3 regions of the Klebsiella sp. KE9456 genome follow, and region 1 is predicted to be linked to each of the others. Evidence: riboswitches for the same ligand, from Rfam matches in the RefSeq annotation. Region 1 holds a riboswitch; each other region holds the start of a gene.
The links. A riboswitch is a leader RNA that binds a small molecule or an ion and turns the genes downstream of it on or off. The one in region 1 is predicted to bind cobalamin.

Region 1 (4,288 bases):
ATTTTGCTTTTCCCTGTCGGTTTTCACGGTGACTTTTCACCGCTGAGCCCCGCTGACCCGGCGGCTTGCATGCCGTTGTTCCGTGTCAGTGGAGGCGCATTATAGGGAGTTCTGAGACGTTGACAAGCCCTGTTTTCAAAAATTATTTCAAGCGTCTCTTTTTTGTGCAAAACGCGCTTAAAGCGGCAATTTTTCCAGTGATGCGAAGCCATAACGCTGCAAAACGGGCAAAAGCTTTTCAGTCTCTGCCGTCAACGCCATACAGTATGCAATATTCGCATCGCCGGATTTTGCATCAGGCGCTTCATGTTCCAGCAACCAGACTGTTCGACGCGCAATCGCTGCGCCAGAATCAATCAGGCGTGTTCCTTCCGGCATCACCTGCTGCAACTCTTCTGTGAGCAACGGGAAGTGCGTACAACCTAATACTACTGTATCGGGTGATTCCTGCATTCGCAGCCACGGACGCAGAATCCGGCGCAACTCGTCGAGCGGCACCTCTTCGCCATGCAGCTTCGCTTCCGCCAGTTCCACCAGCTCTGCAGAACCCAGCATTTCTATACGACATTCATTTGCAAAACGAGCGATAAGTTCGCGCGTATAAGGGCGCTTTACCGTCCCACGCGTCGCCAGCAGTCCAACAATACCATTCGCCGTTAAGCGAGCGGCTGGCTTTATCGCCGGAACGACGCCGACAACCGGGAAGGCGAACTTTTCGCGCAGTGCAGGAAGTGAAACGGTACTTGCGGTGTTACAGGCAATAACCGCCAGCGCCAGAGGATAGCGCTGCTGAACGGCGGTAACGACGTCCAGAACGCGTTCAACAATAAACGCTTCGCTCTTTTCACCGTAGGGGAAAGCGACATTGTCGAAAGTATAGATATAGTGCAGATTCGGCAAAAGCTGCCGAATCTCATTGTAAACCGACAGCCCACCGACGCCGGAATCAAACACCAGCACGGTGGGACGTGGATCAGAAGGTGTAGCTGCCAGACAAGGTGTATTCTCGTCCTGCAGTTTGGTAGCCATATACTGTCTCGTAATCTTTATCGAACAGGTTGGCTATTTTACCACGAACTGTGAGATGTGAGGTGACTGGATACGAAACTGCGAGATCCCACAAACTTACACCGCCCAACTTAACGCTCTCAGGCGCATAGGTTACCGGGTCGTAAGTGTTGTCATAACGGGTGCCAAGATAGTGATAGGTCACACCCCAGTCGAAATCATAAACCTGCCAGTCCAACTGGTATTTCACCTGTTGTTTTGCCCGGCGCACCAGCAGCTCGTTGGTTTTCGCATCACGCGCATCGACATAGTCATAGCTGATGCTGTGCGCCAGCGGCCCAGTATCAAACGATGCCGTCGCTTCAATACCTTTAATACGCGCCTTGCCGACGTTGTAATATTTCATCAGCTGCGAGTCGTAGTCGATCAGATTATCGATGTCATTACGATACCCGGACAGGCGCCATGTCACGCCAGACGTCAGGCCTTCAAAGGCCCCTTCCCACTGCTTGCTCTCTTCCGGGTCGAGATTCTGATTACCGTAGAAGCCGTACAGCTGGCCGAGATTCGGCGCTTTGTAGGCGGTGCCATAAGAGGCGATAAAGCGGTAGCCGTCGATAAACTCCCACGCGGCGCTGCTCTGCCAGGTACCGTGCTGGCCAAACTGCGAGTTATCATCGCTACGCGCCGCCCCTTCCAGGGTGAAATCGCCTAACTTTTGCAAGCCAGTGATAAACAGGCCGGTATTACGGATTTCGTAGCCATCGTTCACATAGTTCGTGCCAGGCTCAGTGGTTTGTTTCTGCCAGTCGATTCCAGCGCCAACGTTGCCGTGGCCAACATCGACCGTGTTCGCCCACTGCACATTGTACTGTTTCACTTCATCCAGCGTCGCCGAGGTGTCGTAGCGCCCCAGTCGCGGATCGTAATTGTAGTCCTTACTGTGGCTGTAGCTGGAGGTCAGCTGCGAGTGGAAGATATCCTGATTAAAACGCAGGCCGGCATCCCAGGTCTGGCTATACAACTGGCGAGTGTCAACTAATACGCCACCGTAAGGAGAGCCATCATAGGCCGTCCGGTTGTCATAGCCGTACCCACGCACAAAGCCGCTCCACTCATTGGAGAAGCTATGCTCCAGCGCGCCGTAGATCGTTTTGCTCATAAAGCCATCGCGATCCGGCTGGCGAACGCCACCGGTATTGCCTTCCGCAACCACATCAAAGCCTTTGGTATAGGTATAGTCGCCCGCCAGGGTGACGCGAGTATTACCGCCGAAAGTCTGCTGCGTGCTGCCGCCATAGTTCTGATAGCCATTTGAGCCAACGCCAGCATTGAGCGTGGTGCCGTCCTGGTCGCGAGTGGTAATAATGTTCACCACACCGCCAATCGCGTCTGAGCCGTAGACCGCCGAGCGCGGGCCGCGTACGTATTCAATACGCTGTACCAGAGCGATAGGGAACTGGCTTAAGTCGGAAGAGCCGCTGACGCCCGCCTGATTCAGACGTACGCCATCCACCAAGATTAAGACATGGCTGGAGTTGGTGCCGCGTACGAAAAGAGAGCTCTGCTGCCCCATGCCGCCGTTTTGCGCGATGTCCACGCCCGGTAGGCGGCGCATCACATCGGTGAGAGAGGTTGACTGCCAGCGATCGATATCCTGCCGCGTCACCACGCTCACCGGCGCCAGCACGGTCTCGATAGGTTGAGCCACACGATTTGCTGTCACCACTAACGTATCTGAATTGCTGTCTTGCGCCCAGCCAGAAAAAGCCGTGACGGAGAGCGCCGTCATCAGCGAAGCTTTTTTAATCATTTTAAAAGCATCCGTAATAAACGAAGGATGCCGCCGACGACTATCAATAGCACGCGATGATAGAAGCCAAATGCGACGTGTTCCGGCAGGTCTTCGGGCTCGGGGTGTTTAATGGATGAGGACTTCCCGCAAAAAAATCGCAGTGTCTGCACAATGCGCTCATCCCACCTTTCCTTACCGCTGCGCGTCAGCTCCAGATTTACACTGGATTCCCTATTAACTCACAGGACCGGTAACACGATGCTATAATTAGAAACATATAGAAGTCCAGACTTCTACGGTTATATTCCCTTATATCATCAATGGCTGGACATCCCCGGCACTTTCCCTACAATCCCCGCGTACTTATTTTATTCAGGATGCATCATGACCCCCGAACACCTTCCTACCGAACAATATGAAGCGCAGCTGGCAGAAAAAGTCGTCCGCTTGCAGAAAATGATGGCGCCTTTTGCCGCACCGGTTGCGGAAGTGTTTCGTTCGCCGGTCAACCATTATCGCATGCGCGCGGAATTCCGCCTGTGGCACGATGGCGATGACCTGTATCACATTATATTTGACCAGCAGACAAAATCCCGCATCAGGGTGAATACTTTCCCGGCCGCCAGTGAACTGATCAATCAGTTAATGACCGCCGTAATTGAGGGCGTGCGCAATAACCCGGTACTGCGTCATAAACTGTTTCAGGTCGATTACCTGACCACGCTGAGCAACCAGGCCGTGATATCACTGCTGTATCATAAAAAACTCGACGATGAGTGGCGTCAGCAGGCGGAACGCTTTCGCGATGCACTGCGGGCACAAAATCTGAACGTGCATCTGGTTGGCCGTGCAACTAAGACTAAAATCGAGCTGGATCAGGACTATATCGATGAGCGTTTACCGGTTGGCGGGCGTGAAATGGTCTATCGCCAGGTGGAGAATAGCTTCACTCAGCCGAACGCGGCGATGAACATTCAGATGCTGGAATGGGCGATCGACGCGACAAAAGACGCAACCGGCGATTTGCTTGAGCTGTACTGCGGTAACGGCAACTTTTCGCTGGCGCTGGCGCGAAATTTCGACCGCGTGCTGGCAACGGAAATCGCTAAACCGTCCGTGGCGGCGGCGCAATACAACATTGCCGCCAACCATATTGATAATGTACAAATTATCCGTATGTCAGCGGAAGAGTTTACTCAGGCGATGAACGGCGTGCGGGAGTTTAACCGCTTGCAGGGGATCGACCTCAAAAGCTACCAGTGTGAGACGATTTTCGTCGATCCGCCGCGCAGCGGTCTGGATAGCGAAACGGAAAAGATGGTGCAGGCATACTCGCGTATTCTGTATATCTCCTGTAACCCGGAGACCCTGTGCCAGAATCTGGAAACGCTAAGTAAAACGCACGAGGTCACCCGCCTGGCGCTATTCGACCAGTTCCCCTATACCCACCATATGGAATGCGGTGTACTGCTAACGAAAAAATAA
Region 2 (4,288 bases), on a different contig from region 1:
TGGTTATAGCGGTCGCGCCAGCCAATCTGGAGTGCGCGGCCACCTGCTTCGCGGCAGAGGAAAGCGGCGATGCCGATCAGCAGCCAGCTCAGTCGGGCGGGGATAAAATTTGCGACATCATCGAGGCGGGCGCTGACCATGCCGATGGCGCGGTATTTTTCATGCTTATAACCAACCATTGAGTCAAGGGTATTGATCGCTTTATAGGCCATCGCCAGCGGCGCGCCGCCCAGCAACAGGAAGAAAAGCGGCGCGATAATACCGTCGACGGTATTTTCCGCCACCGTCTCCACCACCGCGCGATTAATTTGCGGCGGCTGGAGCTGCGAGGTGTCGCGCCCGACAATCCATGAAAGCTTGATACGGCTTGCGGCCAAATCGCCCGCGCGCAACGGGCGCTCGACCTCCCTCGCCGACTGCGCCAGGCAGCGTCCGGCCAGCACGGTAAAAATCATCCACACCTCAACCGCCCAGCCAAACCACGGATGGATCATCTGCGCCAGCGTCAATCCCCCCCAGGAAACACCCCATGTCAGCCCGACCACCACCAGACACATCACTCCGCCGCCAATACGTAAGGCAAAATCGCTACGGCAGCAACGGCGCACGGCGCGCTGAACGATGGCGATAAGGTTGCCCGTCCAGCGCACCGGATGCGGCCAATTCTGCGGATCGCCGATAATAAAATCGAGGATCCAGGCAACGCACCAGGCCAGCAACGTCATAGAACGCTCCTTGCGGTAGCCAGCCAGTGGTTGAGCATGGTGGGACGCTGGGCAAAATGCAGGTGCAAATAGCTGGCGAACGTGTTTCCAACCTGCCAGCCGCCTGTCCACTGCCGGAGCGTCATGCCATCGCGAACCTTGCGGCAGGCCAGCGCCGCCGGCGTTTCCGGGATAAAATCCGAATAGTGGAACTCATGCCCGCGCAGGATTTCGCCGGGTGCCGCCAGCAGCGTTTGCCACATTGCCCGGGCCTCGCAGTAGCCAAAGCGGGTAAGCCGCTTGCCCATCTTGCTATGGCCGGGAATGAGATTAACCATTGAATACATTTCCCCGCTGGCGTCTTCAAGGGTGCTGCCGAGATACATCAGACCGCCGCATTCAGCATAGATAGCGACGCCGCGCCGATGCGCCGCCCGCAGTTGCTCCAGCATTGGTCTATTCGCCGCCAGCGCGGCGGCATGAATTTCAGGGTATCCACCGCCGAGCCAAATCATCTGGCACGACGGAAGCTGGCTATCGTGCAGCGGACTAAAGCGCACAATATTGACGCCACAGCGTTCAAGCAGCGTGAGGTTATCCGGGTAATAAAAGTTGAAGGCTTCATCCTCAGCCAGCGCCAGAGTCAAGCCCGTTCCGGCTTCAGGCGACGGCAGTTCCGGCCACTCGCCGGTGGGTAGAGCGGAGAGCTGGCTGAGATCGAGAAGCCGTTCAATGTCCAGGGTTCGCCCCAGCGTCCCGGCAAAATCGCGCCACGCCTGCTGATTAATCAGAGATTCGCGGGCAGTGACCAGCCCCAGATGCCGTTCGGGCAGTTCGACGCCCTCCACCCGCGGCACATAGCCGAGAACGGGCAGCGCGCAATAGCGCTCGATGGCGCTTTTCAGCAATTGATAATGGGTTTCGCTATTGACGCGATTGACAATAACGCCAGCAATATTAAGAGTGGGATCAAAATGCTGAAACCCCATCACCGTGGCAGCGACGGAGGTGGAAACCGCTTTGCCATCGACCAGTAAAATCACCGGGCATCCAAGCTGCTTAGCCATCGCAGCGCTACTGCAGTCGTTCGGGTCGCTGCCGAAGCCGTCATAAAGCCCCATCACGCCTTCGATTACCGCAATATCCGCCTGCCGCATCTGTTCACAAAACAACGCGTTGAGAACCGGTTCCGGGAGCATAAAGCTGTCGAGATTGCGGGAAGGGATACCGCTGACGGCGGTATGCCAGCCGGTATCAAGATAATCCGGGCCGACTTTACAGGGCAGAACCCGCATTCCACGCTGCTTTAACAGGCTGAGCAAACCGAGCGTGATCGTAGTTTTCCCACATCCGCTGCTGGTTCCTGCGAGAATAAATGCGTGTTGCCTGGCCGCCATACCCCGATCCTGTACAAAGTGGTAGGGCTGCGTGCATCCCCGGTCTTTCGACCGTACGCATCTGAGCAACCCACTTCCCACCGAAGTTGTTGGTTATCACCGACAGGCAGGTCTTCTGGCTTAGCGTCGTCCTCTCCCATCCTTCCCAATCTCGCGATCAGTGGTTTATACCTGCCACACTTCACGTTGTATGCGCTTTGGCTTCTGCATGGCAGGCCTCATTGATGAGGCACGCCGTTATGAAACCGGGCAAACACTGTGCAAAACGGTTAACCGTTTTCCCTACAACGAGAGCGAATCAGCGTATATATGGGTTCGTCAGCATCACAGCAGCGGGGGCTGCGGGGGATTTCCACCCCCTTCCCTGGCGCCTGTCAGTTTAATCCGTCATGATTCGAGGCGGATTGAACATCGCGCGAATCATTGCCGGAACATCTTGCGGAAGCAGAATGGCTCCCGCCGCGTTTAATTGCATCGGCAGTTTGATTGCTCTACCGATGGTGCGAAAAAAAATTCCTCTGACAACACTCTATCTGATCAAATAAATAAAAACTGGTGCAGCTTATCGCGCGCTCATTATTATTTTGTTGCGCTATGACAATTTATTGCTCTGAATGAGATTTTTTCATTTTATAATGAGCCAGATACAGAGAGATAGCAAAAATCGGCAATAACAAAATATTGCCATTTAAAATGGCTCAGTTTGTGATCTGGCATTAATTTGCTGGCGATAAGCCTGCGGGGTCACCTGATAGGCCTGACGAAAAACTTTGCAAAAATAGCTGGTTTGCGAAAAACCTAAATTCCGCGCAATGCTGGCGATACTCCAGTCGCTGTGACACAGCAGCTCTTTGGCGCTCACCATCCGCTGATGGTTAACCCAGGCATTAAAGCCAATCCCCTGATATTTTTTGAACAGCTTACTGAAGTAGTAGGGGCTGAGATACACGTGAGCGGCCACGTCCTCAAGACGCAGCTCATCTGAAAGATGAGCATCAATATAGCGCAGCGCCTTCTTCATTTTACTGTCGTGAGGGCTGGCGACCCGGCCGGCGCGCGCGGGTTCAGGCTGCTGCGGATTATCTTTAATCACCACGAAATTAAGTTGTTTTTTAAGGCAGTTTTCTACAATCAGCTTCAGTAAATCAGCGGAAGCAATCACCCTTGAGTAGTCCATCTCCGGTACGTCGCGGAATGCTTTAACCAGTTCCGGCTCGGCCTTCCAGCGGTTGTCCACGTTCAGAATATCGACCAGTTCAACATCGTTACTTAAACGAACCTGCCCGCACAGAACAAACCCCACAAGATGCCCGGCGATCACCAGAGGGATGGAAAAATCCGTTAGCCCGGCGTGACAACGGTAGATACAGAGCTGATCGGTTTTTGAGGCCTCAAGGCCGCCGCAACGGTCGCTCATCCGACAGCGAGCGCTGAGCTGAGGGTGCTGACGCATGAGCTGGCAGAAAGGAGTAAAATTAAATAATTCAGAGATTTCATCACCGTGAATATTGACCACCACAACCGCCAGACTCGTGGCCTGGGCAAAATCCTGTGCGATTTTATTAATGAGTTCTGAGTTCAATGTACTCGCAGAAATCATGATAAAACCTCTCAGTTAATTTTTTGTTATAAACAAAACATTTCTTTAATATTTTTTCCCTTTCATCATCATTTACCGGCAACGATAAAAGAATAATACGATAGCAAAAGTCCCCCATCCGTGGGAGACGTTTTTGGCCAGTTCGTGATACCGGTTCATGAAAATTTTCGGCTATTTCAACGGATACATTACTCCTCTAATTTGCAGGTATTACACGGTAAATTATTGCCAATCAGATAACGATAGATAGCCGCGCCCAGACAGGCGCCGATTAATGGCGCAATAATCGGCACAATAGAGTAGGGAATATCCCTTCCACCGGTCATCGCGATATCACCCCAACCAGCCATCCATGTAAACAGTTTCGGTCCAAAATCGCGCGCAGGATTCATTGCAAATCCCGTCAGCGGCCCGGTGGCAGCACCAATAACCGCCACCAGAATGCCGATCAGCAAGGGGGCCAGAGGCCCTTTCGGCACGCCGTTACCGTCGTCGGTCAGCGCCATTATCATCCCCATCAACATAGAAGTGATCACCACTTCAACCAGCGCGGCATGCCAGACGCTCAGCGACGCCGCAGGGTACGT
Region 3 (4,288 bases), on a different contig from region 1:
GGGCTTCAGCAACCCTGCCAGCAGTGAAATGAGGGACGTTTTACCCGAACCGTTGGGGCCGATGATACCGACAAACTCGCCTGGCGTGACGCTGAGCGAGACATCATCAACAATCATCTTGCCTTTCACCTGCCAGCGCAGATTGCGCGCTTCGATAACCGCATCAGCAGAGGTCTCAAAAGGGATTACCGCGTTCAGCGTCATTTGGCCCGGCCTCCTCTTATCAGGATGAGTGAAAACGCTGGCGCACCAACCAGCGCGGTGATCACGCCTATTGGTAGCACCTGGCCTGGCAATAAGGTGCGGGAAATAACGTCGGCGATGACAAGGAAAATGGCGCCGGTCAGCGCGCTGACCGGCAGCAGCCGATGGTGCTGATTGCCAACCAGCAGACGGGCGGCATGAGGGATCACCAGGCCAACAAAGCCAATCGCGCCGACAATAGAGACCATAATTGCCGTCATGCCGGTGACGGCGGCGATCAGCACCGCGCGGGTACGTTTTACCGGAATTCCCAGCGATGCGGCGGATTCCGCGCCAAAAGAGAAGGCATCAAGATGACGAGCATAAAAAAAGCACAGCACAATGCCGATCAGCGCAGTGGGCACCGCCAGGACGACATCAGGCCAGCGCACGCCGCTGAGATTACCCAGTAACCAGAACATGATGCCGCGGGCCTGCTCGGCGTTTGCCGAGCGGGTGATAATCAGTGAAGTCATCGCATTGAAAAGCTGCGAACTGGCGATCCCGGCCAGAATAATTTTGGTTGTGACGCCACCGCCCTGTCTGCCACCAGCGGCCATCGCCAGCAGCGCAACGAACAGAAATGCGGTCAGTGCGCCAATGAAAGCCCCCAGGGACATGCTGACGATCCCGGCGCCAAGCCCGGTGAGCGCAATCAGCACCGCGCCAGTAGAGGCGCCCGCGGAAATACCCAGCAGATAAGGTTCGGCAAGCGCATTGCGCAGCAACGACTGAAGCACAACCCCGGATATGGCCAGGCAGGCGCCACAACTGGCAGAGACCAGCGCGCGCGTCAGGCGGTAGTTCCAGATAATTCCCGCATCCAGCGCATCGACAGGATAGCGGGCATCAAACAGACGATTTGCCAGCGTGCTGAGTACGTGCCCCCAGGGAATAAAGGTTTCGCCAATAGAAATCCCTGCCAGCAGGACGCAGCACATGAGCACGCTGACCCAAAGGGTGTGTCCACCGACTCTCACCGCAAGTTGACCGATAGCACGGCGCGTCCTGCGAGAATCACTGATCATTATCTGCATTCCTGATTACCTGAAATACGCGATGACCCGGGGCCTGCCTGGCCCATCAGGCGATGTTATTTGCCCGTTTGGTCTTCGACAGCGATAACGCCAAATGCAGTGCCCTCCAGGACGACCCGCAGGGGGAGCGTCGGGAATCATCGGCGCGTACTGCCTGTACGTGCCGGATGTTCCGCTCTGTCCGTATCCAGACTGGCTGCGACAATTTGCGCCGTTAACCGGGCAGTAAGGCAAGACCAGGGGTAAAACGTCGCTTAATGAGCGGCCTGCGGATGCGCTAAGCCGTACTCAACCAGGGCGTCAGCCAGTTTTTCCACCCCATCAATGGTTCTAATCCCGGCGTTCATGGTTTGTACATCAATGACCGGCAGATGGTTTTCCTTCACCGCGGGAAGCAGGCTGGTGACGGGGTCAGATTTCAGATATTCCATTTTGACTTTCCAGTCATCAGCGGGGAAGCGGCGACGGCTCATTTCACCGAGCACAATGACGGAAGGATTGGCTTTAGCGATAGTTTCCCAGCCTACCGTGGGCCACTCTTCAGCGGAATCAATCACGTTTTTCACGCCCAGCGTTTTCGCGATCCATGCGGCCGGACCAAACTTCCCGGCAACGTAAGGATCGAGCTGCAGGTCGGCACTGGAGAACCAGAAAACGACGGAAACGTTTTTATCCATTGCGGAAATTTTATTTTTGGCTGCCGCTTCCCGCGCCTTAAGGCTGGCAATCAGCGCATCGCCTTTATCCTGAACGTCGAAGATTTTCGCCAGATCGGCGATTTCCTGGTACACCATTGCGATATCAAACATGCTCTTACGTACACCGTCGCCGCCATCTTCGTTATCTTTTGCGCAGTCGGCTGGCGCGGTATAAACAGGCACTTTCAGTTCACTAAACTGCTCGTAAGACGCCACCGTCCCCGCAGGGCCGATTTGCCACTCAAACTGGCTGGCAACCAGATCCGGCTTTTTCGCAATGATCCCTTCAAAACTGGGAATGTTTTGTGCAATAACGGCAATTTTCTCATTTGCCGCTTTATACGCATCCGGTACCGGGCCAAACCAGAGCGAGGTTCCGACCACGCGGTCGGCCAGACCCAGTGAATAAAGAATTTCAGTGCTGTTCTGACCGACCGTTGCCACGCGCGTTGGCGCCTGATTGAAGGTAAGCTCGCGACCGCAGTTTTTAATCGTCAGAGGATATTCGGTTTTTGCCGCGCTGGCGAAACCGGCATTCAGAAACAGAACCGCGGCGCCCGTCATTGCCAGAAGCGTTTTTTTCGAAGTAAAAGAGGTAGAATTAGCGTGCATTATCATCGTCCCGTCGATGCCAGAAGGTTAACCTCTGGTCATGGTTATTTCATTCCATATAGCGGGAGGAGACATGAAAATAGATGACATTGAGTCGTGAACGCTTTTGAATGATATTATGTAAAAGATGCAAATATACCCGTTATAGTTCAAGTTGCCTGTATGTTGACTGCGCTCACTTGCCGCGTGATTCACGCCTGCGGCTTCACCTCTACGGGGCCAACGCAAGCGCCGTTCAAAACGGTTAACCGTTTGTCATGCAACTCGAATTATTTAGGGGAATAAGCTTTATTTCGCCAAATATCGTATACATAAATTCATCACAGTTTATGTCAAATAATTCATCCCATGGACCATCCCGTCCACTCAATGGCGTACAACCTGACAGCAGGTCTCCTGACTCGCGGCAATCAGAATATCAGCCTTCCCATAAAGCATACTTTACAGTGACCAGCGGTTAATTAACCGCACAAGGATATTCGCTATCCGCCTACAGTTGCGGGGGCAGTTATGGCATTGAACTGAATCATTCGCACCATATTCCAATTCAAAACATAATCCATCATACTTCAGGCAGCAGGTGTCCCGGATATTCACTCACCTCAGTCACTGACATGAGTCAGTTCCCTGGGCGCAATCCTCTTACCCTGCCGCGCGAATAATTTAGGCTATAAAAATGTAATGAAGTGCTGTCGACAGCGACTCTAGCGACAATTGTTAATAAGGTCAACCGTATGATAAATAAATAAAAACGTCATACAAACATCATTTTATATATAACTTACAATAAGTTAAAATAGACCGCTCTGGTATATGAGAATCACAATAAAAAGATAAATGAGAATTATATGATTATGATCAATTTAGAAATACTGAGCCGCTTAACTTAAAGGCGGGGTTCAAAGAACGACAAACGTCTCAGGAGAAAATTGCCCTTTAACCGACAGGTCTGCGCTGAGAAACACATTCGGGATTAAAGATGTCCTGAGCGGCGGGCTGTATTACCCTGCCCACGCTGAAGAACAAATTCCAGGTCCTTAACAAGAAATACCTGAACCACAGGAATATCGATACGCGTCATCTCGCGCAGCGTAACGGGAATCATAATGCGCCAGGCTCAGAGTAGACAAGAATAGGGGAAAGAGATAATAACAACTCAGACGGGAAATACCGCTATCCGGAACGTCCCATTGCTTATGCATTTTCACCGCCCATCCCGGATCCCCCCGACGGCACTTATATGCCTCGTCTCTTTAACATTGCTGAACAGAACGCTTAATCGCATTCAACCTGATTTTGCGCTGGCCGCGAAGGGCTCAGGGGTGAAGCGGATCGCCGTGGCCAACGCGGATATAACGGGAAGTATGCCGGGTATATACCGCAATGTTCTCAGCGATATATACGCCAGCAAGTCGATTAATAGCTCAGCCTGAACGTGTAGGCATATTCCAGCCCAAGCTCAAAATCCCAGGGCAGAGGATGCAGAATAAGCTGCTCCCCCAGGATCTCGAACGGCACTGGGATCGGCTGCCCACGGCACAGTAACTCACAGGCGCCCGGCGTCATTCCTGACAGGATGCGTAAAGCAAAGTTGTGGGTAGGCCAGCGGGTGAGAATCAGGTAATCGTGGGCGCCTGCGCAGGTCAGAAAAGCGTGCTCATCGTCGTGCTGTAAGCGGGTACACATTTCGCTGCCATA

Region 2: linked by a shared signal. The riboswitch ahead of ABK821_RS01275 (cobyrinate a,c-diamide synthase) and the one ahead of btuB (TonB-dependent vitamin B12 receptor BtuB) in region 1 are both predicted to bind cobalamin.
Region 3: linked by a shared signal. The riboswitch ahead of ABK821_RS15500 (ABC transporter substrate-binding protein) and the one ahead of btuB (TonB-dependent vitamin B12 receptor BtuB) in region 1 are both predicted to bind cobalamin.

What each region holds. Positions count from the first base shown of each region.
Region 1 is NZ_JBDYQK010000037.1:24,428-28,715, reverse strand. It holds gene murI (glutamate racemase) at 178-1,029, opposite strand; gene btuB (TonB-dependent vitamin B12 receptor BtuB) at 974-2,821, opposite strand; cobalamin riboswitch at 2,888-3,070, opposite strand; gene trmA (tRNA (uridine(54)-C5)-methyltransferase TrmA) at 3,188-4,288, shown strand.
Region 2 is NZ_JBDYQK010000001.1:284,221-288,508, reverse strand. It holds gene cbiB (adenosylcobinamide-phosphate synthase CbiB) at 1-725, opposite strand, end outside; gene ABK821_RS01275 (cobyrinate a,c-diamide synthase) at 722-2,101, opposite strand; cobalamin riboswitch at 2,189-2,491, opposite strand; gene pocR (regulatory protein PocR) at 2,790-3,701, opposite strand; gene pduF (propanediol diffusion facilitator PduF) at 3,890-4,288, opposite strand, start outside.
Region 3 is NZ_JBDYQK010000014.1:68,655-72,942, forward strand. It holds gene ABK821_RS15490 (ABC transporter ATP-binding protein) at 1-204, opposite strand, end outside; gene ABK821_RS15495 (iron ABC transporter permease) at 201-1,271, opposite strand; gene ABK821_RS15500 (ABC transporter substrate-binding protein) at 1,535-2,590, opposite strand; cobalamin riboswitch at 2,959-3,177, opposite strand; gene ABK821_RS15505 (alpha-L-fucosidase) at 4,007-4,288, opposite strand, start outside.